Regions from separate parts of the Geobacillus sp. WSUCF-018B genome, predicted to be linked through region 2. Evidence: riboswitches for the same ligand, from Rfam matches in the RefSeq annotation. Region 2 holds a riboswitch; each other region holds the start of a gene.

Region 1 (9,901 bases), on a different contig from region 2:
TTAAGCTACATGGTGTTGCCGCCGTCGCTTTTGTACCGTTATCAGCAGCGGTTTCGCCTTTTCGAGAGCACCGCGTCCATCCTCAGCCAATTGGCGATGGCCAAATTTATGGAAGAAGGGGAGTGGAGCCGCCACATTAAACGCATGCGTCTCGTGTACAAACGAAAAATGGAGCATTTAACATCACTACTGCGAAAAGCATTTGGGGATATGATCTCCATTATTGGCGAACAGTCCGGTTTATACGTGTTAATCAAAGTTCATTCCGATTGTTCAGAAGAACAGCTGCTTCAACGCGCCCTATCGTGTGGGGTAAAAGTGTATCCCACTTCGCGCTATTTTGTGAACCAACGGCCAGACCGACCCATGATCAAGCTCGGTTTTAGCGGCTTGTCGCTCGAGGATATTGAGCTTGGAGTAAAACTGCTCAAAAAAGCATGGTGTTGACGACGACTTCACGGAAAACGCCCCTCTTTTTACACAAGCTCACGGAATCCCTGTCTTGGCGTGTATTTTTGATCGGTTTCTAATGTCACGTTAATTTTAAATATTTACATTTTTTTGTTTTTTTGTATAATACACTAAAGGGGAAAGAGAATATGGGTGGAAAAAATCATAGACCATTTAATATGTGGTGCAAAATTGATATAGCTATTGAACTTTCCACCAGTATTTCTACAGAGCTTTTCTATCGACTGGAAGGACATGGTTCTCTTACTGTAGTCCCTCCTATTCCAACAAGTGACGACATACTAAAACATGCTCCGTCTCAAGTCCCAGCGAGTTGGTAATAATCCTTTCGGGTGGTCCTCAAGATTTTTCAAGACCACCCTAGCTTATTAAATGGAAAGGGTAGAAAAAAATGATTGCCGTGCAAGACGTAAACAAAATCTATCCGCCAAACCGCCAAGTATTACATAATGTTTCCCTTGAACTGGTTGAAGGGGATCGACTTATTCTGTTAGGGCCGAATGGAGCCGGAAAAACTACTTTAATAAGATGCATCATCGGGCTTACTGCACCAGACAGCGGCAGCATCTATGTCAATGGAGTAGATGTTGTCCGCCATCCAGATGAAGCGCGCGAGTCGATTGCGGTCGTATTTGAAGAAGCTGACAACTCCTATTCTTATTTAACTGTTTTGGAAAATCTCTTATACTTCGGCTTGCTGAACAAATGGAGTCGTGCTGAAGCAAAACGAAGAGCCGAACGAATGATGGCCGTGTTGAATCTAACCCCATACGCTGAGCGTCTTACCCAAACCCTTTCACGTGGGATGAAACAAAAACTGGCATTTGCGATCGCCTTAATGAAAGGAGCGCCGTTTTTGTTCCTTGATGAGCCAACTCTTGGCCTTGATGTTGAGTCGCAACATCATATCCGAACCATGTTAACGGAAGAAAACCAATGGTGGAAAGCCGTTCTCATCACCACCCACGACATTCCTTTTGCCCACGCCGTTGGAAATAAGTTTGTCTTTATTCAAGGCGGAAAAATCGTTTGGAGCGGCACGAAAGAACATTTTTCAACTCCAGCCGACCTTGAAACTCATTTTTTGGCCGCTATTCGTTCCAACCTATCCGTCTAAGGAGGTGAGTCGGTTGCCCCTGCAAATCTTGAATGTAGTATTGGCTTCCTTTTTGAAAAAAAGGGCAGAGTATCGTCGGTATTGGTTCGATTTTACCGTTGGCCTTATCATTAAATTTGTCTTTTTTCTCGGTACGCTGTACGCAAGCCCGATACAAACCGGAAAGGAAGCGACGCTCAAACTGTTCGGTTTCAGCCTTTGGTACTTAAGCGCTCATTTGATCTCAAAGCTCGGCAACACGGTGATCGAGGAAGCGTATCTCGGCACGGCAGAGCAGGTACTTTCCACCAAGACTCCCCCATGGCAAGTTTTAATGGGCGTAGTGATCGCGGAAATCGCATTATCATCCGTGTGGGTAGTGCTCTTTTTCATCTGTGCGGCTTTGATGATTGGATTTTCCGAAATTCTCTCGGGAATATTATCCATGATAACGGAGATCGTCGTATTTGGCGGCGTAAGCCTAATCGGGATGACGGGAATCGGTGTGTTCATTTTAGGACTGTCCCTTCGCTTAAAACAAGTCGGAGCCGTTACCGAGGTGCTGCTTTATTATTTATTAATCTTCTCAGGTTTTTTTCTATCTTCAAATTTATTGCCGACAGCCTTTCATATTCTCAACTACTTTTCTCCCCTTTCTTGGGCCGTGCAAGGAGTGAATGAAGGATGGCCCGTATTCTTTCCTGCTCTCGGCATCTCGCTATTATGGCTGGCCATGGGCTCATTGGTCTTGAAGCAACAATGGCATTGGGCGAGAAAAAACGGAAAAATCGGAAGCTACGTCTAAAAGAGTGGACGTTATCCCTCACCTTTTGCACCCTTTCGGTGAAAATCGAGAGGATGTTTTCGCGACCATGCCGAATGAATCCTCGGCACTCAGGGAAAGCAAAGGAGTTTTCATAACACGGACATCTTGCACGAAGGGGACTCTCTTTATTACAACGCCGCCTGCGAACATCAATTTATGAACACAGGCAACGAAGAGTGCCGCTATGAGCTAATTATTCACTCGCCTGCTTCGAAAACATGACCCATAGTCATGTCCGCCCAAGGCGTTGCTTTTTTTGCTTTTTGCCGTCACATAGAAAGAAATCACAGCATCGACGGCGAATAAAAGAGATGGCATTTCTTTGACGGAGGTGTGTGAATGAACATCGGCCAAGAATATTTGCGAGTGGTGCGCGCACGCTTTGTTGACATGAAAAAGACCGCCGAACGGGCTATGGACCAATGTTCGGAGGAACAGCTGTTCCATTGCTTTCATGAGGAGGCCAACAGCATCGCCATCATTGTCAAACATATGAGCGGAAATATGGTGTCGCGCTGGACAGACTTTTTGTCGTCGGATGGGGAAAAACCGGACCGAAACCGCGATGATGAGTTTATCAACGACTTCCATACGCGCAAAGAAGTCATGGCTTGCTGGGAAAAGGGGTGGTCTGCTTTCTTTCAGACGCTGAACGAACTGCAAGAAACGGATTTGTTGCGGACGGTCACGATCCGCGGCGAACCCCATTCCGTCATCGAAGCCATTGAGCGGCAAATGTACCATTATTCGTATCATATCGGGCAAATCGTCTATATCGCGAAACAGCTGAACGCAAACAACTGGAAAACACTGACCATACCAAGAAATCGAAAAACAACATAGGCAACTCCTTATTCGAATGATCATGCAAACGCCATCCGCCCCTCAGAACCGTCAGCCGATAAAGGTGGATGGCTTCTTTTTGTTGTTTGTTGTTCCTTCCCAATCATACCTATCGGGATCGCAGTCATCGTCTGGAAAGTTTCACAATACCGACCAACAAACAAACCATCCCTGCTCCCCACGCCAACCCCGCCTTGCCAAGAAGGAGGGAGATTTCTTCGGATGCCTGCACATGGGTAAGATCAAAGGAAATCGCCTTCAGCGCAAATGAAACAGCCAGAGACAGCAACAAGAAATGGGCCAATATCCACAGAAACGCCCGCCCCTCTCGATTCCTTCGCCAAAGAAAAACGATTGTCGCAACCGCGATCAACATCACAACCGAAAAGCCGCCGATGAGCATATCCATCACATTTTCTTCCATAGGCAAATGATTGGGCAACGTTCCCACCTCCTCTTTTTCATCATATCATGTCTTTCTATTCTTCTTCCCTGCGTCCGATCCCTTCTTGTATGTGAAGCCGCCCATGGGCTTCTTCGTTCCCCTTTACGCAAACGCCAAGCAGGCGCCCATCTCCCTATTGCAGAGGGCGGCGCCTGCTCTGATTGTATAGATGCAATGTAAAGCTTTAACACTTTTCGTTTTTACCGGTCATTGCATCCGACTGTCGAGTGACCGAACAACGCCGCTTCCAGACCCATGAATGGGTCTGTGAAGCGAGTCGTTGTTCGGTCCTCCGTCACGCTAAAGCGTGACGGAGGCAAGCCTGTGGCTTGCCTTCGACAGTCAAAAATGGATAAGCCACTTTTTCCGTCAAGGATATGTGAAACGATTTCGTTGCATCTATATGGTTACTTTTGCTGCATCTTAAACTGCAAAAACAGTTCGTTGTAGTAGGCGAGCATGTGTTTTCCTAAGTTTTCGTACACTTCGAGATGTCCAGCTGAATCCAAATCGGGGTAAAAGCGCCGATCGCCCGCGATGTCTTTTGGCAAATAGCGAAGCGCCGCGCGATTCGGCGTCGAATAGCCGACATACTCGGCGTTTTGCGCCGCGTGTTTCGGGTCGAGCATAAAATTGATAAACGCGTGCGCTCCTTCGATGTTTTTCGCTGTTTTCGGAATGACCATGTTGTCAAACCATAGGTTGGATCCTTCTTTCGGCACGACATAGTCGAGCTTGTCGTTTTCGGCGATGATTTCCGCCGCATCACCCGACCAGACGACGCCGATGGCCGCTTCTTCATTCACGAGAAGCAGCTTGATCTCATCGCCGACAATCGCCTTCACATTCGGCATGAGTCGATCGAGTTTCCGCTTTGCTTCTTGCAAATGGGCTTTGTTCGTGTCATTGAGGGAATAGCCGAGGCTGTTTAACGCCATCCCCATTACTTCGCGCGCTCCGTCGACAAGCAAAATTTGGTTTCGCAAACTCGGATCCCATAAGTCGTTCCAGCTTGTGATGGTCTTGCCGCCAAGCATCTCGCGGTTGTAGACGATGCCGACCGTCCCCCAAAAATACGGCACGGAATACCGGTTGTGCGGATCAAACGACAAGTTGAGGAACCGCGGCTCGATATATTGTAAATTCGGCAGCTTGTCGTGATCGAGCGGCAACAGCAAGTTTTCCTCGATCATTTTGCTGATGGCGTAATCGGACGGAACGGCGACATCAAACGTCGCCCCGCCTTGGGCGATTTTCGCCATCATCGCTTCGTTGGAATCGAATGTTTGGTAAATCACTTTCCACCCTGTCTCTTTTTCAAACTCCCGAATGAGCGCTGGGTCGATGTAATCGCCCCAGTTGTAAACGGTCACCGTTTTGCCTCCGCCGTACCCTTCCGCTTCGTTCAACCGGTGGGTGATGAACATGAGGACGAACGCGGCGATAAACACGGCCGCAAACCCTTGGACAAGCCGTCTCACCTACTTTCGCCCCCCTATCCCGTACATTCGGCCGCCTTTTTGGCTGAGCACGTAATAACCGATGACAAGCAGCATCGTAAATAAAAATAGCAGCGTCGACAGCGCATTGATCGATAAGGAAATGCCCTGGCGCGCCCGCGAATAAATTTCCACCGACAGCGTCGAGAACCCATTTCCCGTGACAAAAAAGGTCACGGCAAAGTCATCGAGCGAATACGTAAGCGCCATGAAAAAGCCCGCCCATATGCTTGGCGCCAAAAACGGCAGCACCACACCGGACAGCACTTGCCAATGACTGGCTCCTAAATCTCTAGCCGCATCAATCAGCGTCGGGCTCATTTCCTCGAGTTTCGGCAGCACCATCAACACGACAATCGGCACGCTGAACGCGATATGAGACAACAGCACGGACGTAAAGCCGAGCTTGATGCCAGCGATTGTAAACAGCAGCAAAAACGAAGCGCCGATGATGACATCCGGACTGACGATCAGCACGTTGTTGAGGGCGAGAAGAGCGTTTTTCGTTCGCTGCCGCTTGACATAGTAAACGGCGAGCGCCCCGATGACCCCGAGTATCGTCGCGACCGCCGCCGACAGCAGCGCAATGACGATTGTATTCAAAACGATGATGAGCAAGCGGTCGTCGGACAGCACGTCGCGGTACCATTTAAACGTGAACGATTGAAAATCGTGCATCGCCCCGCCGCTGTTGAACGAATAATACATCAAATACACAATCGGCGTATACATCACGGCAAACACGACTAACAAGTACACACGTCCCCACCAATGCGTCCGTTTCATCGGCTTCCCTCTTTCCTTCCGGTTCCTGTCAGGACGACGATGACCGCCATCGCGATCATTAACACAACAGCGATCGTCGCCCCCATTCCCCAATCTTGGGTGACGAGGAAGTGCTGCTCAATGGCGGTGCCGAGCGTAATGACGCGGTTGCCCGCAATGAGGCGCGTAATCATAAACAGCGACAGCGCCGGGATAAACACCGCCTGGCAGCCGGCCTTCACCCCGCCAAGCGTGAGCGGGAAGACGACGCGGCGGAACGTCGTCCAAGCCGAAGCGCCCAAATCGCGGGCGGCATCGACAAGCGATGGCGGCAGCTCCTCCAGCGCGTTGAAAATCGGCAGCACCATAAACGGAATAAAAATGTACACCGACACAAAGACAAAACTGAAATCGGTGAACAACAGCTGCCGCGGCCCAACGCCCAGCGCTTTCAACAAAGCGTTGGCCAGCCCGTACGTGCCGAACAGCCCTAAAAACGCATACACCTTCAGCAGCAAATTCACCCACATCGGCAAAATAAGCAACAACAGCCATAGCTGCTTGTGCCGCGTCTTCGTCAGCCAATAGGCGGTCGGATAGCCGATGAGCAGCGACACAAGCGTGATTAAAAACGCATACCAAAACGAATACGCCATCATTTTCAAATAAATGGGCGTCCATACGGATTTATAGTTGGACAACGTCCAATGGCCGTCAAGATCCAAAAACGATTCATACACCAAAAAGACAATCGGGGCCACGACAAACAGCACAAGCCAAATGCCATAAGGGATTAAATACCAGTTCCGCCACGCCCGTTCCGTCATGCGTCCTCATCCTCCTTTTCGAGTCGCATGACGTGAATCGCTTCCGGTTCAAAACGAAGGCCGACCGTTTCCCCGACTTCGGCCTTTTTCGTCGAATGGACAAGCCATTCGTTGCCGTTTTCGTCATAGCCGCAAATTTCATAATGGACACCGCGGAATAAGAGCGAATCGACGCGGATGACGATCTGCCCGTCTTCCGGCGCCGCGAGCTCCAAATCTTCCGGGCGGATGACGACATCGACCGGTTCATTTGGCGCGAAGCCGCGGTCAACACACGCAAACTGTTTGCCGGCAAATTCGACGAGGAAATCGTCGATCATGCGCCCTGACAAAATGTTCGATTCGCCAATGAAATCGGCGACGAATCGATTGACAGGCTCGTCGTAAATGTCTTTCGGCGTCCCAAACTGCTGAATTTTTCCTTTATTCAGAACAAAAATGTAATCGGACATCGCCAATGCTTCTTCTTGATCATGCGTGACAAAAATGAACGTAATCCCTAAGCGGCGCTGCAATTCACGAAGTTCATACTGCATTTCCGTGCGCAGCTTCAAATCCAAGGCCGATAGCGGCTCATCCAAGAGCAAAACTTCTGGCTCATTCACAATCGCCCGCGCAATCGCGACGCGCTGACGCTGGCCGCCTGACATTTCTTGAATGCGGCGGCGCTCATAGCCGTCTAAGTTGACAAACCGAAGCGCTTCCCTCACTTTCTCGCGAATGTCGGTTTCTTTCATCTTTTTCACGCGCAAACCAAACGCAACGTTTTCAAACACATCGAGATGAGGGAACAACGCATAGTCTTGAAAAACAGTGTTGACTTGCCGTTTGTTCGGCGGGACGTTTTGAATCGGCTTTCCGTGGAAATAAATCGTTCCTTGCGTCGGTTCGATAAACCCGGCAATCAGCCGCAAAATCGTCGTCTTCCCGCACCCCGACGGTCCAAGCAGCGTATAAAACTTCCCGCGCTCCATCGCAAAACTGACATCATCCAGTACGGCTGCGCCGTCGTATTCCTTCGTCACTCGCTCGAAGCGGATGATTTCTCCGTTCACTTTCAGCCCCCCATCTTCTTGATGTTCACTATTCCTAATTAGAACATAGGAGAGTAGAAAGTGCAACGGAAAAATATGCTTTCCGCCATGTCGGCGACTAAAAAACAAAAAGCGGCTGACTATTCCGCAGAACAGCTTCCAATTTTGCCCGCAATGCGGAAAGCCGCTGTCTCATTGATCGTTTTTTCAAATTTCCTTGCTTCACCGTATTGAATAATTTCAAAAAATACATTAAATTATATAGTAATAGTCAAGACGAAATAAACAACCGCATACGGACATTCTTATCAAGAGAGGGGGAGGGACTGGCCCGGTGAACCCTCAGCAACCTGGCCGCGGCCAAGGTGCTAAATCCAGACAGGCAACAGCCTGGAAGATAAGAAGAAGCGAACGAAAAGTCTTCTTCTTAGAAGGCTTTTTTCTTTTACTACAACGAAATGGGGGAATCAAACGTGGGGCTGCTCGATGAGTTGAAACAACGCATTCTCATCGCCGACGGAGCGATGGGGACGCTTTTATATTCGCATGGCGTCGACCGTTGTTTTGAAGAATTGAATCTATCGAATCCAGACGAAATCATTCATATTCATGAAGCGTATATCGCGGCGGGCGCCGATGTCATTCAGACGAATACATACGGCGCCAACTATGTGAAACTCGCGCGCTACGGCTTGCAAGACGAGGTGCCGGCGATCAATCGCGCCGCTGTAAGACTGGCGAAGCAAGCAGCCAATGGGGGGGCGTACGTGCTCGGAACGATCGGAGGGCTGCGCACGTTAAACAAAAGTGTCGTACCGCTTGACGAAGTGAAGCGGACGTTTCGCGAGCAGCTGTTTGTGCTGCTTGCCGAAGGGGTTGATGGTGTGCTGCTGGAGACGTATTACGATTTGGAAGAGTTGGAGACGGTGCTTGCCATCGCGCGCAAAGAGACGGACTTGCCGATTATCGCCCATGTGTCGCTCCATGAAGTCGGCGTTTTGCAAGACGGCACGCCGCTCGCGGACGCCCTTAGCCGCCTGGAGGCGCTCGGGGCCGATGTTGTCGGGCTCAACTGCCGGCTTGGTCCGCACTATATGATTCAGTCGCTTGAGGAAGTGCCCCTGCCCAATCGCGCATTTTTGTCGGCGTATCCGAACGCGAGCCTCCCGGATTACCGCGACGGCCGGCTTGTCTATGAAACGAACGCGGAATATTTTGAAGAGGCGGCCAAAGCGTTCCGCGATCAAGGGGTGCGCTTGATCGGCGGGTGCTGCGGCACGACGCCGAAACATATTGAGGCAATGGCAAAGGCGCTCGCCGACCGGACGCCGGTGACGGAAAAAACGGTGAAGCGGCGCACGGCATCTGTATCGGTGCAAGCCGATCGGCCCGCGCCGACTCCGCTTCCCGAGCTCGCCCGCACGCGCCGCTCGGTCATTGTCGAACTCGATCCGCCGAAGCAACTCGGCATTGACAAGTTTCTCGCTGGGGCGAAAGCGCTCCATGACGCTGGCATCGACGCGCTGACGTTAGCTGACAACTCACTTGCCACGCCGCGCATCAGCAACGCCGCCGTCGCCACGATCGTGAAAGAGCGGCTCGGCGTCCGCCCGCTCGTGCATATTACGTGCCGCGACCGCAACTTGATCGGCCTGCAGTCGCATTTGATGGGGTTGCATACGCTCGGCATCACCGACGTGCTCGCTATTACCGGCGACCCGTCGAAAATCGGCGATTTCCCGGGAGCGACGTCCGTGTATGATGTGTCGTCATTCGATCTCATCCGCCTAATCAGCCAATTCAACGAGGGATTATCGTACTCGGGCAAACCGCTCGGGCAAAAAACGAACTTCTCGATCGGTGCGGCCTTCAATCCGAACGTCCGCCATTTGGATAAAGCGGTCGAGCGAATGGAGAAAAAAATTCAATGCGGCGCCCACTATTTCTTGACCCAGCCGGTTTACTCGGAAGAAAAAATCGTGCAAATATACGAAACAACGAAACATCTCGCCACGCCGATCTACATCGGCATTATGCCGCTTGTGAGCGCGCGCAACGCCGAGTTTTTGCACCATGAAGTGCCGGGGATCACCCT
Region 2 (9,901 bases):
ATGGCTTGTTTCGCCCGCGCAAACGTCGCCTCGGCCGTTGCGGCAATCACGCGTTGGCAAAACAAGCGGACGTGGGATGTCGCCTTCGACCATCGTTCATACGGAATCATATCCAGTTCGACGTACAATAGCTCCGGCGCCTCCCTCTCCAAGACGGCCATCATCTCCTCCACGGTGGCTGCCGTATACACCCGCTCAATCGGCAAGGAATACGCGGACACGAGCCAGCGGATCGCTTCCCGTTCTTTGTCATCCCGTTCGGCAATGACCAATTTCACGTTCTCACCGCCTTGGCTGCAAGCGTTGAAAATGAAGGAGCGCCTCCATGCAAAAGGCGGCCGCCAACGCCACCGTTTTTCCGCCTTCATCCCAGAGTGGATTGACTTCGCAAAGATCGACGCTGATCGTTTTCGGATGAGAAACGATTCGGCGGACGAGAGCGCGCACTAGCGACGGAGCGAGTCCAAACGGCGACGGCGCGCTCACCCCCGGCGCGGCAGCCGCGCTGATGGCGTCCATGCAAATGGTCAACATCACGGCATCGTGATGAGCGGCAAATTCCTCGATTTGTTCATAGGCGGCCTCGATCGGCCCTGCGGTCAGCTCGTCTTCAAGCATGTACCGGCAGCCGTACGTCTCGGCCGCCGCAAACAGCGCCGCCGTGTTGCCAAGCCGCTGAATGCCGAGGCAGAAGTAACGGACCCGTTCGTCTTGATCCAATATTTGCCGAAACATCGTCCCGGACGTCGGCCCGTCATCGTACGGGCGCAAGTCGAAATGGGCGTCAATGTTGAGGATGCCAAGGCGGGCTTCGGGCCCGAGCGCTTCGCGAACGCCCAAGTAATGGCCGTACGCCGTCTCATGGCCGCCGCCGATCACGATAGACGCCATCCCGTTTTTCAGCAGGCGGGCGACCGCCTTCCCAAGTTCAGTCTGGCTTTGTTCGAGCCGTTCATCGACGCAAACGACATCGCCTGCGTCATAGACAACGACCCCTTCCGGAAGATGCCAAGGCAGCCGGGCCAGCGCCGCTTTGACGGCGGCCGGCGCCTCTTTCGCCCCTTGGCGGCCTTGGTTGCGGCGCACTCCTTCGTCGCACGCAAACCCGATGAATGCCGCCGCTCGTTCCACCGTCTCCAATGGCTGCGACAAATCGAGCAAGCGAATGCGCTGATGAAGACGAAACGCCTGCTCATCGCTCACGCTGTCAATCCGTCCCGTCCAACGGCCGGCGTCTGGCGGTTGATACATGAGACCATCTCCTTTCCATCATCAGCTGCTTGTTTCTTTCGCCACAGCTTTGCCGTTCTCCTCCTCATGCACGCGAAAAGAGGAAATCGCCGCCGTTTGGCGAATAAAAAAACATGATTGACAACAGAAAGGGTGTTCCACATGAAGCCAATGACCAACTTGCACGCTGTCATCGCCGGTCAAAGCGCGCCGCCCCCATGCGACGAAACGCTCGGCGTCCGCCTGACGGAAGCCCGAGACGGCTATGCGAAAGGCGTATGGACGATCAGCGAATCGCTGCTCAACGGCAACGGGGTGATTATGGGCGGGTTCGTCGGGGCGGCGGCGGACATTCTCATGGCGTATGCGGTGACGACCTTGCTTCGCGATGACCAGCTGCACGCGTCCATCAACTTGCAGACGACGTTTCACCGCCCAGCGGCGGCTGGAGAAGCCGAAATCGAGGCGCGGGTGGAAAAGTTCGGGAAAACCGTCGCCTATGTAACCGCCATCGTGCGGCAAAACGGCAAAGAGGTGGCGAGCGCCACGTCGTCGGTGCTGATCATGGACAAACCGTGAAGGTGATGGATCTCCAAAAGGCGTTTTTGCGCATGCTCGTTCTCCTTGGATTCGACGAGGCCAAACAGCAGCTGCTGTTGTTGTTTTGAAACGCATGGAAAGCGATGATCAGAGGAATCCGAGAAAACCGGTGAAAAACGATGATGTTCGCCAAATCGGTGGTTTTGTTGAAAAAGGAGAACCAATTTCACAAGGTTTCCCCACTTGAGAAGAGGCGTTGTCGAGTTGCCTTTTTCGTGACATCATCAGTCCTCAATGGCGAAACGAGGTGAGGCGCAGCCGTTTTCGACCAGTTGCCAAGCGCCGGAGAAAGCGCTGTCAAAAACAGCCGCTCTCCGGCGCCTTTTGTTGCTTGTTACCCACGGACAAACGTTTTCGGCATTACGACGGCGACGACTTGCCCGCGGGCGCACAGTTCGCCGTTGGCGAACACTTCGGTGTCCACTTTCCATTTTTTCGGATGAATCTCCGTCACAGTGCCGACGGCGACAAGCGGCACTCCATGCGGCGTCGGCTTGACGAAATCGACGTGAAGCGACGCAGTAACAAAGCGCGGCGGCGTTTCCCCGCTTCCCGGCTCATGGCCGTTTTTCCGATGCAAGGCAAGCGCCGCCGACCCGGTGCCATGGCAGTCGATGAGCGAGGCGATCAGCCCGCCGTACACAAACCCAGGGATCGCCGTATGTTCCGGGCGCGGCGTGTAGACGGTCACCGTTTTGTCCCCGTCCCAGCCGGTGCGGAAATGATGGCCTTGCTCATTCAGCCGTCCGCAGCCATAGCACCAGGCAAATTCATCCGGGTAGTCGTCTTGAATGGCGTGGATAACTTGCGGCTCCATCTGTTCTCCTCCTCTCCCCTTTACCTATACGCGGTGCACTCCCTATTTTCCTTCTTGCACGGCAAAAGGCGGCCATACCGATGGCCGCCTTCCCCTTCGTTCATTGCGCCGGCTCGTAAAACTCGATCCATTCGCCGTCCGGGCCAAGGAAAAATAAGTATTTCGCCCCGTTTGGGAGCGTTGTAATCTCCTCCCACACAAGCGGGACGCCGAGCGACTGAAGCCGTTCTTTTTCCTGCTCGATGCCTTCGACCGTAAACGCCACGTGGTGCACTTTTCCTTCCGTCGGCAAGTTCGGGTTGTATCCTTCGATCAGCTCGACGATGATCGAGCCGTCAATCCCTAAAAACGCCAGTTTCATCGTTCCGTTCGTATGAATCATTTCGTCAAGCAACTCCAGGCCGACGACGTTTTGGTAAAATGCCTTTGATGCCTCGATGTCTTTTACTTGAATGCCGACATGCTCAAATTTTTTGACTGCCATTCGTCCTCTTCCTTTCTATGACTCCATTAACCATACAGCTTGTAAATACGGCGTCATCCGCATTGGAAAAACCCCTTTTTTCCCAAGCTCTGTCCATATGTAGCGATCAAGGGCGTACGGTCCGTCCGCCTTCCATTCGTCCGCCTCGCTGTCGGTCAACAACACTGAAAAGGTTGTCCCTTGCGCTTTCCCATACAAGTGGGTATATCCGCCCCCGCGGTCGACATAAACCGCCGCTTCAGGGTCAAACCGAATCAGCTCCGCCTGCACGCAGCGCATGACATGAACGGCGAACGCAGCGGCACGGAGATGAGCGGCCATGCAAGCTCGGATCGACATGTCCCTCTTCACTATTTCCCCCTTCACCCCCTATCGACAAAAACCCCTTTCGCCTCGGAATGATGCGAAAGGGGGCAGCCGTTCTTATCATCCAAAGCGAGACCGCTTTGCGGGTGTTAGCACCTTGCCGGCAGGTTGCTGTGGGGTCATCAAGCCCGTTCTCTCGCCCACTCTTGATAAGACGTATGATCATTTGTCTTTCATGTTACCATATCGAATCCCATAGAAGCAATCGCTTTTTTGTTTATTCCGCCACTTCTGGCTGCTCGGACGTGACGCCGACATCTTTCCACGTCAGCTTCGAGCTCGGGTCAACCGTAAAGTTGGCGACACGGTTGTTGACCGCATAGATGGCGGAACGATACAACGTTGGGATGACCGGCACTTCTTCGTTCATTAGCTTTTGCCACTCGCTGTAAATTTTCCGGCGATACTCCTTATCAAACGCCTGCTCGGAATGGCCTTTTTCTAGCAGCTCATCATTTTTCTCGTTCACCCAACGCGAGTAGTTGAACATGACGTTGCGGCCGTACAATCCGTACGGGTCGACGTCCGTTCCAGTTCCCCAAGCGGCGGCGTAGACATCCACTTTCGGATCGTCTTTTTCGACCATATCGTAGAAGGAGTTGAACTCCGCCAAGCGTCCGTCCACAAGTTGGACATCGAGGCCCACATCTTTCCAGCATTGCATATAAAATTTGGCCAGCGGTTCAGCGATGTCCCCACCGCTCATCGCCAAGAAGTTGACCTTGAATTTTTTGCCGTTTGGATCTTCGCGGAGGCCATCGCCATCCACATCTTTATATCCCGCTTCATCCAGCAATTGTTTCGCTTTTTCCGGATTGTACGTATACCCTTTGATGGAACTGTCATGATAGCCCGGGAACGACGGCGGAATGAGCGTGTTCGCCGGGAAGCGCAAACCATGATACAGGCGGTCGGCCACCTCTTGGTTGTTGATGGCGTACGCCATGGCTTGGCGCAGTTTTTTGTTTTGGAATTTCGGATTGTCCATTACGTTTTCCTGCTTTTTCGCATCCCAATGGCCGAGTTTAAAGCCGATATAGTTGTACGCCAAATCCACTCTGCCGATAAACTGAATGTTTTTCGTCCCTTTCGCGTTCAAATATTGGTCAGTCGGGAACTCAGCGACGTCAATTTCGCCTTTTTTCAGCGCTTGCAGGACGACTTGCGGGCTGACGACTTTCAAAATGACGCCTTCCAAGTTCGGTTTGCCAGCCCAGTAGTCATCATTGCGAACAAATTCGACCGACTCGCCCGGAACGATTTTCTTCACTTTAAACGGACCGAACCCGATCGGGTTTTTCCGGATTTTATCCGATTTCGCCAAGTCTTTGATCGGAATGTCTTTCAAGTAATGCTTCGGCAGCGGATACGCCCAAATGCCAGTCAACACCGACGGATTGGCCTGTTTCCATGTGATCGTCAACGTCTTTTTGTCGATGACTTTAATGCCGGAAATTTTATCCGCTTTGCCGCTATGATATTCTTCCATCCCGACGATGCCTTGGATGAGCGCATCGCCATAGCGGACGCCGGTGTAATCTTTATGGCCGATGACCAAATACGCATACTCCAAGTCTTCGGCGGTCACCGGCTGGCCGTCATGCCAATTCACATTGTCTTTAATATGGATTGTCATCGTCTTTTTATCATCCGACAACTCATACGTGGCAGCCCCATCATTTGTAATTTCATAGTCACCGTTCGTCCGGAAAAGCGACTCGTCAAAAAATTGCAAAATCTCTGCGTCGGGCGCTCCGGTGTAGAATGCATAGCTGAGCGTCCCTTCAAACGGCGTATCGGACACAAGGCCGTATTTCAACACGCCGCCATCGATGATTTTCCCGTCGTTTTTCACCGTCATCGGGAATTTGCTGATGTCTTCCTTCTGAGCCGCCGGTTTTTCGTTATTGTTGCCCTTTCCGCTCGTTGTGTCGGATTTGCCCGTGCACCCGGCGAGCACGAGCAAGAGCGCGGCGAGAGCCGCCAGCCATTTTCTCTTCACATTTTCTTCCCCCTTATCCTAGTCGTTGTCTTGCATCAGCCGCACGTTTCAGCGCTTGGCCGATGAAATTTATGCACAGCATCATCACTAAAATAAGCAATGACGCAGGCAACCAAACCCACCATTTGTTTTGCAAAACATCCGGGTTGGTCGCATAGCTGACCAACGTCCCTAAGCTCGGCGTGCTCTCCGGCAGCCCGAAGCCAAGATACGTGAGCCCGGACTCGATGCCGATGTTGCCCGCCAAATTTAACGTCAAATTGACGATAATGATCGAGCTGAGGTTGGGCAAAATTTGAAAAATAATGATTTTCCAATCTGGCGTGCCGAGCGTTTTTGACGCGCTGACATAATCCAGCTCGCGCTCGGCAAGCGTTTTGGCGCGGATCAGCCGGGCTTTGCCCGTCCACAAAAACGCGCTCATGATCAAAATGAACGTCAATACATTATATTTAGGCACAGTGGCGACAAAAACAATAACGAGCATCAAAAACGGCAGAACGAGAATGAAATCGATGATGCGCATAATGACATTGTCAATCCAGCCGCCGAAATAGCCGGCCACCAATCCGACAATGAGGCCGATCGCCCCAGTGATGAGCGTAATGGCCAGCCCGATCGTAAACGAATTGCGGGCGCCGATGATGAGCTGGCCAAACACGTCGCGCCCTCCGTAGTCTGTGCCAAGCCAGTGTTCCGCTGACGGCGGAGAATAGATGGAAAGAAAATCCACTTTCACGATTTCCTCTTGATCCAAAAAGAGCGACACGCCATAGACGATCGACAAAAGGATTCCTAAAATGATGAGCGAACCAAGCGCGAGCCGATCCCGAGCCACCTCCCGCCACATGATCGAAAAGGCGGAAGGGCTTTTCTCGATGTTCGCTCCGGCCGGCGTTGGGCCGCTGATTTCCGCTTTCATGTCAGCTGCCTTCCTCCTTCCCTACTCAATCCGGATGCGCGGGTCGACCGCACTCAAAATGATGTCCGACAACAGCGTGCCCACCAGCGTCGCCAGGCCGGAAATCATGACGAGCGCCGTCACGACGCTGTAATCCCGCTGCATAATCGACTGCAAAAACAGCTGGCCAAGCCCCGGATAGCTGTAGATCGACTCCAAAAACACGGAACCGCCGACAAGCCCGGTGATCTCATACCCTAAAAACGCCGCGATTGGCAAAAACGAATTGCGCAAAATATGGCGCCAATAGATGTGCCGCTCCGGCACGCCTTTCGCCCGCGCCGTTTTCACGAAATCTTTCACTTTCGTATCGACGATTTCGCTGCGCAAATATTGAATCGTAACGACCGTGTTGATGAGCGCTCCCGACAACGCCGGAAGCATGAGATGGTTCAATTTGCTTAAATAGTAAGCGAGCGTCCCTTCCTCGACCTGAACGTCCACACTGCCGCCGGTTGGAAACCAGCCAAGGTGAAAGCCGAAAATAAACAGCATGATCAAAGCAAAAATGAACAGCGGCGTGGCAAACCCGAGATAGCTGTAGCCGACGATCAGCTTATCAGCCCATGTATCTGTCCATCGCCCCGACACGATGCCAAGCGGAATGGCAATCAGGTACGTCAAAATTAAAATCGCCGCCGACAGCAACACCGTATTCCCGATCCGTCCGGCCAGCAGATCAGTGACCGGCTGCTGGTGGGTATAGGAAAGGCCGAGATCCCCTTGCAGCATGTTTTTCACCCAACGGATGTATTGAATATGTACCGGATCATTCAAGCCAAGTTTTTCCCGCATTTCCTCAAGCGTCTGCGGATCCATTTTCGGGTTGGCCGCCAGCTGCCCCGTCAGCGCATCGCCCGGCATCGCCTTCGCCAGCAAGAAAATGAGGACGCTCAGCAAAAACAATTGCGGAATCATAATGAGGATTCGCCGTAAAATAAATTTCAGCATCTTCCCGTCTTCCCCTCTTTACGGAATGGCCACCGAGTGCGTCGGCGAAATCGGCTTGAGCGGGTGAGCCCGGCCGTTTGCATCAAAATAGCGGGAATACGACTGCTCATATTCTTTTTCCACTTCGCGGCGAAGCGCCTCCTGCCGGCCGCGTTCGCGCGGATCGGCGTTCGGAATGGCGGAGAGCAGACGTTTCGTATAAATATGTTGAGGATTCGTAAAAATCTCCTCGCTCGTCCCTTCCTCCACGAGCCGGCCGCGGTACATAATGCCGATGCGGTCGCACATATGCCGGATGATCCCTAAATCATGGCTGATGAACAAATACGTCAGCCCGTACTCCTGCTGGATTTCTTTCATGAAATTCAACACTTGCGCCTGCACCGACACATCAAGCGCCGACACCGGCTCATCGGCGATGATGAGCTTCGGATTGAGCGTGAGCGCCCGCGCAATGCCGATGCGTTGGCGCTGTCCGCCGGAAAATTCATGCGGATATTTGTAAATCGACTCCGCGCTCAAGCCGACCCGCTCTAAAACGTATTGCACCTTCTGCCGCTCCTCTTGCGGGGACAGGCGTTCAAAATTGCGGAGCGGCTCGGCGACAATGTCGAGCACACGTTTGCGCGGATTGAGCGAAGAATACGGATCTTGGAAAATCATCTGGATGTCTTTCCGATACGGATGAAACTCGCGGCGGCGAAGCTTTGTCAAATCCGTCCCTTCAAACAGCACTTCCCCGGCCGTGGCGCGGATCAAACCGATAATCGCGCGCCCTGTCGTCGTCTTGCCGCAGCCGGACTCGCCGACGAGCCCGTACGTTTCCCCTTTGTTCAGCGTGAAACTGACATCGTCCACCGCGCGGACATGGTCGACCACCCGGCGAAAAAAACCGCCGCGCACCGGATAGTATACTTTCAAATGGTTGACGTTAAGAAGCGCCATAGCCGATTCCACCTACCGTTTGATCATCGGGAAAATAAAAATGTTGGTAACATGTGCAACGCACCCAGTGCCCCGGCTCCACTTCCCGCAACTTCGGATCCGATTCGTGCTTATCCGCCCCAATCCAGCTGATGCGCGGCTGGAAGCGGCAGCCGCGCCGCGGCAGTTTATGCAGCGGCGGAACGATCCCTTGGATGACGTGGAGTCGTTCCTTTTTCGTCTGCGCAGACGGGATCGACTGCAACAATGAGCGAGTGTATGGATGAAGCGGACGGTGAAAAATGGTATCGACGTCCGCTAACTCAACGATTTCCCCAGCATACATGACCGCCACACGGTCCGCCATTTCCGCCACCACCCCCAAATCATGCGTGATTAAAATAATGCTCGTTTTCATTTGCCGCTGCAACTCTTTGAGCAGCCCTATGATCTGCGCCTGAATCGTCACATCAAGCGCCGTTGTCGGTTCATCGGCGATGAGCAGGGCGGGCTCGCAGGCGATGGCGATCGCGATGACGACCCGCTGCCGCATCCCCCCGGACAACTCGTGCGGATAACGGTGGTACACCTTTTCCGGCTCCGGAATGCCGACTTTGCGAAGCAAGACGATCGTTCGCTTCTTTTTTTCGGCTGCTGACAGCCGCAGATGGTAATCCATGCTTTCTTCGATCTGCCGGCCGACCGTCATGAGCGGATTGAGCGCCGTTAACGGATCCTGAAAGATCATCCCGATTTCTTTGCCGCGGATGCGATTGAGTTCGGCAACGGAGAGCGACAGCAAATTTGTCCCTTTAAAGTGCAGGCGCCCCTCAATTTTTGTCTTTTCGGGCGGGTGGAGACCCATGATCGACAAAGCGAGTGAGCTTTTGCCGCAACCCGACTCCCCGACGAGAGCGACGACTTCGTTCTCTCCGATCGCCAGCGAAACGTCGTCGACCGCCGCATAATAGTCATCACCGATGCGGAAAGAGACTCGCAACTCCTCAATTTCCAATAACGTTTGCTTTGCCAATGTGTCCTTCTCCCTTTTGTTAGTATTACTAAAATTTTATACTATATATAATATTTAGATAATATTCTATCATTTTTTTTCTAAATTCAATATTTATAGAAAAAATGTCAGTAAATTTTTTGATTCCTTTCCAGTCTTATACCTCATAGAAAAACATGACTGTGAACTACAGCTCAGTTTCAACCACTATTTTTTGGACAATAAATAAGCAGATGCTCCACGAAAGGAACATCTGCCTAAGCAATGAACAAAAAAGTGGAAAAGGACACAGCTTGACCGCGGCCGCCCATTCACGATCGATTATTGCTTTGTTCCCTATAGTTATTTAAACGCCATCGCCGCCCGCACCGCTTTTTTCCAGCCATCGTAGAGCATCGTTCGCTTGTCGTCATCCATCTTCGGCTCAAACCGGCGCTCGAGCTGCCATTGGGCGGCGATGTCATCTCGGCTGTTCCAGTAGCCGACGGCCAATCCGGCCAAATACGCCGCACCCAAGGCCGTCGTTTCATTCACGACCGGACGTTCGACCGGAA
Region 3 (9,901 bases), on a different contig from region 2:
AAATCAAGGGAGGAGTAAATTTTTCCACATCGAATATATATTTAGTTGACATGGTTTTAATAGACAAGGAGAGATGGATATGGCCCAAAGCCTTTCTCCTCGGGAAGGACAAAATGCGACGCCGGATGTGCGGCTGCTTGAAGAGGAAAATCGTCGCCTAAAGGAGCGGCTCAACAGTTATTCCGTCATTTTCGAGCGATCGCTCGACGCCATTGTCATTTTAAATAAAAACGGCGAGTTTGTCGATGTGAACGAAGCGGCGTGCAAGCTGTTTGAGATGGATAAGTTTGACTTGATCGGCCGTTCGTTCTCTTCGTTCCTCGAACTCGTGCCGCCCGATATTTTGCTGTTTCAGCGCTCGATGCTGCAAAAGTTCGGCTCGTTCAGCGACGAGCTGCTCATTAAGCTGCCGGACGGCAAGGTGAAGCATATCGAATTTTCGATAAAAAAAGACGTGTTTCATGAATTTGACCTCGTGATGATGCGCGACGTTTCGGCTCATAAGGCGCTTGAGCGCGAACGAATCATTCATGAGTTTTTGTTTCGCGACGTATTCAACCGCGCCGTCGACGGCATCGTCATTTTCGATGAATTTGGGCGGTTTATCGATGTCAATCCGGCGTTTTCGATGAGCTTGAACTTGGAAAAAGGAAAACTGCTCAATTTGTCGTTTCAGCAGTTCGTCGCCCGCGAATGCGCCAATGAGTTCGCACGGCTGCTCGCGGAAGTGAAAGAAAAGGGAACGGCCAAAGGCGAGTTGTCGCTTGTCCGCCCGGACGGAACGGTGAAAATGTTTGAACTGACGGCGACGTCGAACGTCTACAGCGGCTTTTACATGGCCATTATGCGCGACGTGACCGAGAGAAAAAATATGGAAATCAAGCTACAAAAAAGCGAAGAGCGGTTTCGGGCCATTTTCGAGCAGGCGCATGAGGCGATTCTCATTTGGGATGATTTTGGCTACATATTGAACGCCAATCCGGCCGCGAGCCGGACGTTTGAGCTGCCTTTGAATTTGCTTGTGCGCCGCAATTTGCTCGATTTTGTGGAATATGGGGATGAAAAGGTGAAGCGGATTTTCAGCGAGTTCCGCCAAAAAGGGGAAATTCGCGATGAGCTGACGTTCCATATGCCAAACGGCGAACAGAAACAGCTTGAGTTTACGATGAAAAAAGGGGCGATTGACGGCTACCATTTGACCATTTTCCGCAACGTGAGCGAGCGGCGGAAAATCGAGCGCGAACTGCGGGAAAGCGAACAAAAATTCCGCAGCATTTTCGATCACTCGATGGACGGCATTTTGCTTTGGGATGAGCAGCATCGCATCATTGACGCCAATCCAATCGCCTGCGGCATTTTTTCTGCTGAAAAGGAGGCGCTTCTTGGCCGGAAGGTCGGCGAACTTCTTCCGGACCGGGCGCGCCGCCAGTTGAACAAGCTGATGGCTGAGTGTCAGCGCGCTGGCGAGGCGAGCGGCGAAGTCGAGTTTTCCGATGAGACAAAGGGGCGAATCATCGAGTTTTCGTTGAAAAAAGAAGTCATTCCCGGCGTTGGAATGATGACGTTTCGCGATGTGACCGAGCGGAAGGAGATGGAGCTGCAGCTGCGCAAATCGGATACGCTCAATGTCGTCGGCGAGCTCGCTGCCGGCATCGCCCACGAAATCCGCAACCCGATGACGGCGTTAAAAGGGTTCATCCAGCTGCTGCAAGGAAGCATTGACGGCGATTATTCGATGTATTTTAATGTCATTATGTCGGAATTGAAGCGGATCGAATCGATCATCACCGAGTTTCTCGTTTTGGCCAAACCGCAGGCGGTGCAATACAAGCAAAACGACATTTGCAAAATCATGCAGGATACGATCGATTTGATCAGCGCCCAGGCGATGATGCATAACGTGCAAATCATTGCCGATTTCGACCGCGGGCTGCCGCCGGTGTATTGCGAGCCGAATCAGCTGAAGCAGGTGTTTATCAACATTTTGAAAAACGCCATCGAAGTGATGCCAAAAGGCGGGGACATTACGGTGCGCATCACCCGCGCCGGGTGCTATGTGCGCATCTCCATCACCGACCAAGGATGCGGCATTCCGAAAGATAAAATCAAAAAACTCGGCGAGCCGTTTTATACGACGAAAGAACGCGGCACCGGACTCGGCTTGATGGTCAGCTATAAAATCATAGAAGAGCACCAAGGGAAAATTGACGTGGAAAGCGAAGTCGGGGTCGGCACGACGTTTCATATTACGCTGCCGATTGAGCGGACAGAGAGGGAAGACGACGATGGCGATTGAATATGCCGTATACCGGTCGGAGCTGCTTGGCGATCTATACATCGCTTCCGACGGCGAAGCGATCATGAAAGTTGAACTGTTTCCGGAAGAATGGCGCGCGTTTGCGGGCGGGCATCCGGTTGTCCAAAGCCGGTCGCCGTTGCTTGAACGCGCGCTTCGACAGTTGGATGAGTACTTTCACGGCCGCCGCCGGACGTTTGATTTGCCGCTGAAATGGAAAGGGACGCCCTTCCAAGAAGAAGTGTGGGCGGCGCTTTGCCGCATCCCATACGGCGAGACGGCGACATACGCTGACATCGCTGCGCAAATCGGCCGCCCGAAGGCGGTCCGCGCCGTCGGCCAGGCGAACCGGGCGAATGAGCTCGCCATCATCGTCCCGTGCCATCGCATTGTCGGCAAAAACGGCGCCCTCGTCGGCTACGCCGGAAGCCGGACCGATGTAAAAGCAAAGCTGCTGGAGCTGGAGCGGCGCTATCAATCGCGCTTCAGCTGATCGGTGGGGGTGTATGCCTCCCAAAATGGCGCCCGCCCCCATGACGCGAATCCATGGGGGCAGGGAACGGGACATTATTTTTTTTGCCAATGCGACAACGCAAGGGCGCCGACTAAAATGGCGCCTTTTATAATGTCTTGGGCGTAATACGGGACGTTCATCATCGTCAAGCCGTTCAACAACACGCCCATCAAAATCGAACCGAACAGGGTGCCGATGACGTTCGGCTTGCCGGCGCCGAAGACAGAAAAGCCGATGTAGGCGGCGGCGACGCCGTCCATCAAAAACGAAGCGCCGGCCGACACTTGCCCGGTGCCGATGCGCGAGGCGAGCACGATGCCCCCCAAGGCGGCGAAAAAGCCGCTGATGACGTACGCATACGTCCGGTAACGGTTGACCGGGATGCCGGAGAGCCGTGCCGCTTCCCGGTTTTCACCCGTTAAATAAAAGAGACGGCCAGGTTTGGTGTATGTTAAAAACAAGTGGGCGGCCATGACGACAACGAGCATGAGCAAGACCGAAAACGGCACGCCAAACAGCTCCCCTTGGCCGATAAATAAAAAGGAAGGAATAAATTTGCCCGGCGCCGTGCCGCCATCAGGCAGCGGCATGTCGTTATAAATCGAAAATCCTTTTGTATACGTAAGCTGCACGCCGTTGATCGCGTACATCGTCGCCAACGTGGCGAGCAAATCGGGCAGTTTGAATTTGACGATCAACAACGAATTAAGCAGCCCGACGGCGACGCCGAGCAACAGCGGCACGAGCAAGGTGACGAAAATTTCTTGGCGATGCAAGACAAGCGCCGCCGCACTGGCAATCGTCGCCAAGCTCACTGTCGAACCGACCGACAAATCGAAGCCGTCGACGATGAGCGAAAATGTAATGCCAATGGCCACCAAGGTGACGATGGAAATGGAACGCAAAATGTCGCTGAAGTTTTCATAGGTGAAAAACCGGTCTTGTGTCAGGCCAAAATAGGCGATTACAGCCAAAATGGCAAGCAGTGTGCCATGTTTATACAAAAATTCAAGAATGAACGGCGCCGCTTTTTTCGACGGCGCTGTGGAAACGGCTGGCTGGCTCATCGATCTCACCTCCGCTGCAATAGTACACAAGCTGTTCATAGGTTAGTTCTGCGGCCGGCAGGCGGGTGAGTAGCCGGCCGTCAGCCATGATGTAGATGGTGTCGCACACCTCAAGAAGCTCGTGAAATTCACTCGAAAAATACAGTACTGTTTTTCCTTCATCGGCGAGAGCACGGATGATGGAAAACACCTCTTGTTTGGCGTGGACATCGATTCCTTTCGTGGGCTCGTCGAATAGAAAAACACGCGCGTTTGTGTTCAGCCATTTGCCGATGACGACTTTCTGCTGGTTGCCGCCGCTTAAGTGGCGGACAGCGGTCGAAGGCGACGGCGGATGGATGCCGAGCGAGCGGACAAGTTCGTCGGCGGCGTCCGTTTCCTTCCTCCGGCTGATCCATTGCCAGCGCGACAGCCGGGAAAGGAGGCGGACGGTGATGTTGGTTTTCACTGACTCGGGCAAGAACAGCCCTTGTTTGCGCCGTTCTTCCGGAATAAGACAAAGGCCGGCGGCAATCGCTTCATGCGGCGATGAAAATGTATAGCGCCGGCCGTCAAGTTGCCATTCGCCAGACGTCTTCCGGTGGGCGATGAGGCTTTCAGCGAGCTCCGTTTTGCCTGCGCCAACCAAGCCGGCGATGCCGACGATTTCGCCGCGATGGGCGTAAAGATCGACCGTCGTGCCGGTTTTTTCGATCGTGATCCCACGGACGGCAAAGGCGATGTCGCTTCCATGCGCGCGCGTTTGTTTCATGGCGGCGGCTCGCCTTGTTCCGGTCATATGAAGGACGATGTCTTCAAGCGGCAAACCGCGGGCGGAACCATGGTAGACGACGCGGCCGTCGCGCAAAATCGTCAGCCGGTCGGCGATTTCCTGCACTTCTTTCAGTTTATGAGAGATGTAAATAAAGCCGACGCCTTGCTGTTTCAGTTCCGTGATGATGGCAAACAGCCGCTTCGTTTCGGCTTCGCTCAAGGCGGCGGTCGGTTCGTCCAAAATGATGTAGCGCGCATTCGATGACAACACTTTGGCGAGCACGATCAGCTGTTTTTCATGGAGCGAGCAGTCGCGCACGAGCTTTGCCGGCGAAATGGCAAGGCCGACGCGGCGAAGCAGAGCAGCGGCCCGTTCTTTTTCCCGGCGCAGCGAGCGGATCGGCTGTTTCTTCACATCAGCGAGCTCATCAGCCGCCAAGTTTTCGTAAACGGGCAATCCTGGGAAAAGCGCCGTGTCGACCTCTTGGACGACGAAGCCGATGCCGGCTCGTTTCGCGTCAAGCGGCGACGAAAAGGTGCAGTTGACGCCATCGATCGTGATCGTGCCGGCGTCGGGAGGAATGGCGCCGGCCAAAATGTTCATGAGCGTGCTTTTGCCGGTGCCGTTCATGCCCAAAAGGGCGTGGACTTCGCCTGGACGGACGGTAAAGTCCACGCCGTCAAGCACGCGCACCGCGCCAAACGATTTTTCAATGCCTCGCATTGACAGCCTGTTCATTTTTTGTTCACCTGAGCTTCCAACGTTTTCATCCATGGCGAGATGGCGACGTTCGATTGCCCCCAGCCCGGGATGTATTGCGAAAGCTCGTTCATCGATACTTGCTTATCGGGCAAGTCGGTCCGTTTTACTAAATGCGGCTCGAGCGAGTAAATGTTCGGCGTTTTCTCGCCGGCGATTTTTTGATAGGCGAACCGCACCTGAACGCGGCCGACTTCCGCCGGATCCGTCGCTGTTGTCGCCACCCACGGACTGTTCGGTTTTTGGATCATTTGCAAGTCTTCGTCACTCAAATCGATGCCGTATACTTTGATTTCCGTACGCCCGGCTTGCTCGATGGCGCGCGTCGCTCCTTTGGCGAACTCGTCCCAAGTTGCGAAGACGGCGTCAATGTCGCCTTTGTTCGGATATTTTTTCAAAATGGCCTCCATTTGCGTTTGCGTGTCCAAAGCCGTGTTGGCGCTCGCCGTACCGAACTTGGCGACTTCTTTTATGTTCGGATAGCGTTTTTTGAACGCCTCATAAATGACGTGGCGCCGCTCCATTGGAGTAAAACCGCCGACCCAAATCGTGACGATGTTGCCCTCTCCATTTAAATCTTCGGCGAGTGTTTTTAACGTTTTCCAGGCGAGGCTGTAGTCGTCTTGGTCGATGACGGTGACGCCGGGAACGTTCAAATCGTTGTCAAAGGCGACGACCGGGATGCCTTTTTCAACCGCTTTTTTCACCGGGCCTTCGAGCGCATCAGCGCGGCCGTGATCAAGCAGAATGGCATCAACGTTTTGCGTGATGGCCGTTTCTACGTATGAGGCCATTTTCGTCAAGTCGTTGTCGGCGTTGTAAATTTGCACTTCGCCGCCGAACTTTTGCACTTGTTCTTTGACGCCGGCGATGTATTGCGACGAGAACGTGCCGATGGACATTTGCATAATGGCGGCGATCTTCACCGGTTTTTTCAGCTTCTCCGGGATGGCCGCCTGTTCGCTGCTCGATGCGGTTTGGCTGTTGGATGAGACGGTGTCGCCTTGGATGGCCGTTTGCTTCGTTTCGTTGGCCGGCTTAGAGCTCACGGCGTCTTGCTCGTTCGTGCAGCCGGCCAAGACGGAGAACACGGCAAAGAAAAGAAGAGAAAGGAACGATAAGGCCTTAAATCGTTTCATGCTGCTCCTCCTTTGCAAATAACGCTGGCAGTGCCGCGCTGTAGCTGCCGCGGACGATGCCTTTTTCGGTAATGATCGCGGTAATCAGTTCGTTTGGCGTCACGTCAAACGCCGGGTTATACACGTTGACGCCTTCCGGGGCGACGCGCACGCCGGCCAGATGGGTCACTTCATCCGGATGGCGCTCTTCAATCGGGATGTCTGCCCCTGTCTTTGTCGCCAAATCGATGGTGGACAACGGTGCGGCGACGTAAAACGGAATGCCAAACGATTTGGCGAGCAAGGCGAGGCCGAACGTGCCGATTTTGTTCGCTGTATCGCCGTTTTGTGCGATCCGGTCGGCTCCGACGATAATGGCGCGAATCCCTTTCGCTTTGATCGTTTGCGCCGCCATGTTGTCCGTAATAAGCGTGACGTCGACGCCTGCTTGCATCAGCTCCCAGGCGGTCAGACGCGCTCCTTGCAAAACGGGGCGCGTCTCAAGGGCGTACACGGATAACTCGATCCCTTTCTCTTTCGCCAAATAAAACGGGGCGAGCGCCGTGCCGTAGCGGGCGGTGGCGATCGAGCCGGCGTTGCAAATCGTCATCACCCGGTCGCCTGGGCGAAAAAGCGATAACGCATGTTCGCCGATGCGGCGGCAGACATCTTCGTCCTCGATTTGGATGCGGATCGCCTCGTGAATAAGCGCCGTTTTCGCTTCGTTGACCGAGGCGGCGTCTTTGGCGGCGGCAGTGAGCCGGTCAAGCGCCCAAACCAAATTGACGGCCGTCGGGCGGGCGCTTGCCAAATAATCGCGGTCTTGCTTTAGGCGGCTATGGAACTCGTGGACCGTTTCCGCTTTATAATGCGAGGCGGCGAGCGCCAGACCATAAGCGGCGGTGATGCCGATCGCCGGCGCTCCGCGCACTTTCAGCGAGGCGATCGCATCGTACACGTCTTCAAGCGTATGCAGGTCGATATATTCTGTTGCTAATGGCAATTTTTGTTGGTTTAAAATCGTGATATGCGTCTCGCGCCACTCGACAGAGCGCGGGATGGCAAAGGTGTCCATCGTCGTCTTCCTTTCTTTTCACATTTTCCGTTGATCCGGGCCGGCACTGGGCCGGTCGTCGCCGTGTTACTATTCGGTTTCTGCAAACACTCGGCGGAAGCCGTCCGTTCCGGTCAGCTCGTTGCGCTCGACAATTAGGCGGCGGCCGAGGCGGAGCGCGTGTCGTTTGGCGGCAAGGCGGGCTTCTTTCTGCTCGATGCCGTCAAGGTCGGCCACATGGGCGAGGCCGATCGTCCGGCGGATGACTTCGCAGCCGGCAAAGCCGACAGCATCGATGAACGCATGCCGGAGCACTTCGTCAAGCAAGCCCGGTGTTGCGGCGTACGTCTCGATGCTTTTGGTGCGCCAAAGCTCCGAGAATATGGACGCAAAGACGTCCCAGGTCTGGTCGATGTGATCAAAGAGCGGTTGGCGCTCAACGTCAGGGCGGGACAACGCATTTAACAGCAAGTTGGCGAAAAACTGCCCAAGGTCAAAGCCGATCGGGCCGTAAAAAGCGAATTCCGGGTCGATTACTTTCGTTTCGTCGGTGCTTGCGAAAATGCTGCCGGTATGCAAATCGCCATGCAGAAGCACATCGGCTTCGGTTAAAAACTTGCGCTTCAACTTCGCCGCTTCCAAACGGAGGCGGTCGTCATTCCAAAGCGTTTCGACGTCCGGCCGCAGCTCGTCTTCGAAGTTGTTCGTGTCATGGTCGAAAAATGGATCGGTGAAGACGAGATCTTCGGTGATTTTGCACAGTTCCGGATTGACGAAGCTTTGCGCCAATTTCTTTTTCTCTTGCTGGTTCATGCCGAAATCGGATGTGTAAAACGCTGTTTTGGCGATAAATTCGCCGATATGCCGGGACAAAAGCGGGAATGTTTTCCCTTCGATCAACCCTTTGCGGGCGATTTGCAGACGGGACAAGTCTTCCATCACGGTAATGGCAAGCGATTCGTCAGAATAGTAGACGTTCGGCACGTATTGCGGTACATAGCTGGCAAACGTGCGCAACGCGTTGCTTTCAATAACCGCGCGCTTTAACGTGAGCGGCCAGCTTTCGCCGACGACTTTCGCGTACGGGAGCGCCTGTTTGATGATGACGCCTTGCTTCGTTTCCTGATCGACGATATGAAAGACTAAGTTTAAGTTTCCGTCGCCGATTTCGCGGCACACAAGCGGCGCCCCGTCTCGGAATAGGCCGAGGCGGACGGCGAGGGCGGTCGCTTTTTGTTCGGTGAGCGGTTCGTAAACAGTGGATTGGACAATCGTCATTTTCACGTTCCCCCTTTAGGTTTTGGCAAATGAAAAAGCCTCTTTCGCATACGGAAAGAGGCTTGAAGATGCATCGTCTTCGCGCCTCTTATCTTTCAGAAAGACATCGGTCTTTCTGTTGGACTTAGCACCGTGCCCTGCGGAAGCGGTTCGCTTCCGGCGCCGCCTTTGGCGTGCGCCCTATCTCACGATAGCATTACGGTCGGTTGCTGGGCTTCATTGGGCCAATTCCCTCAGCCAACTCTTGATAAGAGTACCGATCTAGCTATTAAGTTTTTGCAATTTTCACGATGTTAACAATCGTTTGGTTGCTTGATTCGAATGATACAGGTTGGGCTGGCGGATTGTCAATACGTTTTGAAAAATTTTTTTGCCGCCTCTTCATAATCGTGCGGCCGGCGGTCGGCAAACACCGGGATGCGTGCGCGGACGTCTTGGATGAGCGACGGGTCGATGGAAGCGGTTAAGATACCCGGCTGTTCGTCGGCTTCGGCGATGATCTCGCCCCACGGGTCAATGACGAGCGAATGGCCGGCGAACACGTTGTTCGGGTCTCGTCCGGCCCGGTTGCAAGCGACGACATAGCATTGGTTTTCAATCGCCCGCGCCATCAGGAGCGTCCGCCAATGGTGAAGGCGGGGAAGCGGCCATTCGGCGACGACAAACAGCACTTCCGCTCCGGCCAACGCATGGGCGCGAATCCACTCCGGAAATCGGATGTCATAGCAAATGACCCCAGCGCACGGCAGCCCGTCAAGCGAGAACAAGCCTGGCTCGTTTCCCGGCTGCAAATACAAATGTTCATCCATCAATTGGAACAGGTGAAGCTTGCTGTATTCGCCGACGATTTGGCCATGGCGGTCGGCCACGATCATCGTGTTTGTCACGCCGGCGGCTGTTTTTTTGGCGACCGAACCGGCGACGAAATGGACGCCGTACGTTTGCGCCAATCGGGAAGCGAGCGCCTTCGCCCGTTCGGCGCCTTCGTCGGCAATTTCATCCAGGCGCGTCAAATCGTAGCCGGTCGTCCATAACTCTGGCAGCACGATGATGTCAGCGCC

What was found. Region 2 has a riboswitch for S-adenosylmethionine ahead of CV944_RS11430 (hypothetical protein). Riboswitches for the same ligand answer to the same signal wherever they lie in the genome.
Region 1: another riboswitch for S-adenosylmethionine. It lies ahead of CV944_RS11175 (bifunctional homocysteine S-methyltransferase/methylenetetrahydrofolate reductase); the one in region 2 lies ahead of CV944_RS11430 (hypothetical protein).
Region 3: another riboswitch for S-adenosylmethionine. It lies ahead of mtnK (S-methyl-5-thioribose kinase); the one in region 2 lies ahead of CV944_RS11430 (hypothetical protein).

Annotation. Positions count from the first base shown of each region.
Region 1 is NZ_PIJF01000035.1:4,264-14,164, reverse strand. It holds gene pdxR (MocR-like pyridoxine biosynthesis transcription factor PdxR) at 1-447, shown strand, start outside; gene CV944_RS11220 (ABC transporter ATP-binding protein) at 863-1,588, shown strand; gene CV944_RS11215 (ABC transporter permease) at 1,593-2,372, shown strand; gene CV944_RS11210 (DUF1572 domain-containing protein) at 2,733-3,236, shown strand; gene CV944_RS11205 (hypothetical protein) at 3,361-3,678, opposite strand; gene CV944_RS11195 (ABC transporter substrate-binding protein) at 4,089-5,162, opposite strand; gene CV944_RS11190 (ABC transporter permease) at 5,163-5,966, opposite strand; gene CV944_RS11185 (ABC transporter permease) at 5,963-6,772, opposite strand; gene CV944_RS11180 (ABC transporter ATP-binding protein) at 6,769-7,827, opposite strand; gene CV944_RS17315 (hypothetical protein) at 7,888-8,040, shown strand; SAM riboswitch class I at 8,109-8,210, shown strand; gene CV944_RS11175 (bifunctional homocysteine S-methyltransferase/methylenetetrahydrofolate reductase) at 8,280-9,901, shown strand, end outside.
Region 2 is NZ_PIJF01000036.1:13,298-23,198, forward strand. It holds gene CV944_RS11405 (helix-turn-helix domain-containing protein) at 1-278, opposite strand, end outside; gene hutG (formimidoylglutamase) at 283-1,251, opposite strand; gene CV944_RS11415 (PaaI family thioesterase) at 1,393-1,809, shown strand; gene CV944_RS11420 (PaaI family thioesterase) at 2,165-2,647, opposite strand; gene CV944_RS11425 (VOC family protein) at 2,748-3,131, opposite strand; gene CV944_RS11430 (hypothetical protein) at 3,147-3,470, opposite strand; SAM riboswitch class I at 3,552-3,653, opposite strand; gene opp4A (oligopeptide ABC transporter substrate-binding protein) at 3,715-5,499, opposite strand; gene CV944_RS11440 (ABC transporter permease) at 5,513-6,421, opposite strand; gene opp4B (oligopeptide ABC transporter permease) at 6,443-7,411, opposite strand; gene CV944_RS11450 (ABC transporter ATP-binding protein) at 7,430-8,356, opposite strand; gene CV944_RS11455 (ABC transporter ATP-binding protein) at 8,343-9,368, opposite strand; gene glpK (glycerol kinase GlpK) at 9,690-9,901, opposite strand, start outside.
Region 3 is NZ_PIJF01000032.1:10,536-20,436, forward strand. It holds gene CV944_RS10590 (PAS domain-containing sensor histidine kinase) at 80-2,296, shown strand; gene CV944_RS10595 (methylated-DNA--[protein]-cysteine S-methyltransferase) at 2,286-2,789, shown strand; gene CV944_RS10600 (ABC transporter permease) at 2,864-3,877, opposite strand; gene CV944_RS10605 (sugar ABC transporter ATP-binding protein) at 3,819-5,369, opposite strand; gene CV944_RS10610 (sugar ABC transporter substrate-binding protein) at 5,366-6,529, opposite strand; gene mtnA (S-methyl-5-thioribose-1-phosphate isomerase) at 6,516-7,583, opposite strand; gene mtnK (S-methyl-5-thioribose kinase) at 7,653-8,840, opposite strand; SAM riboswitch class I at 8,926-9,094, opposite strand; gene CV944_RS10625 (carbon-nitrogen family hydrolase) at 9,188-9,901, opposite strand, start outside.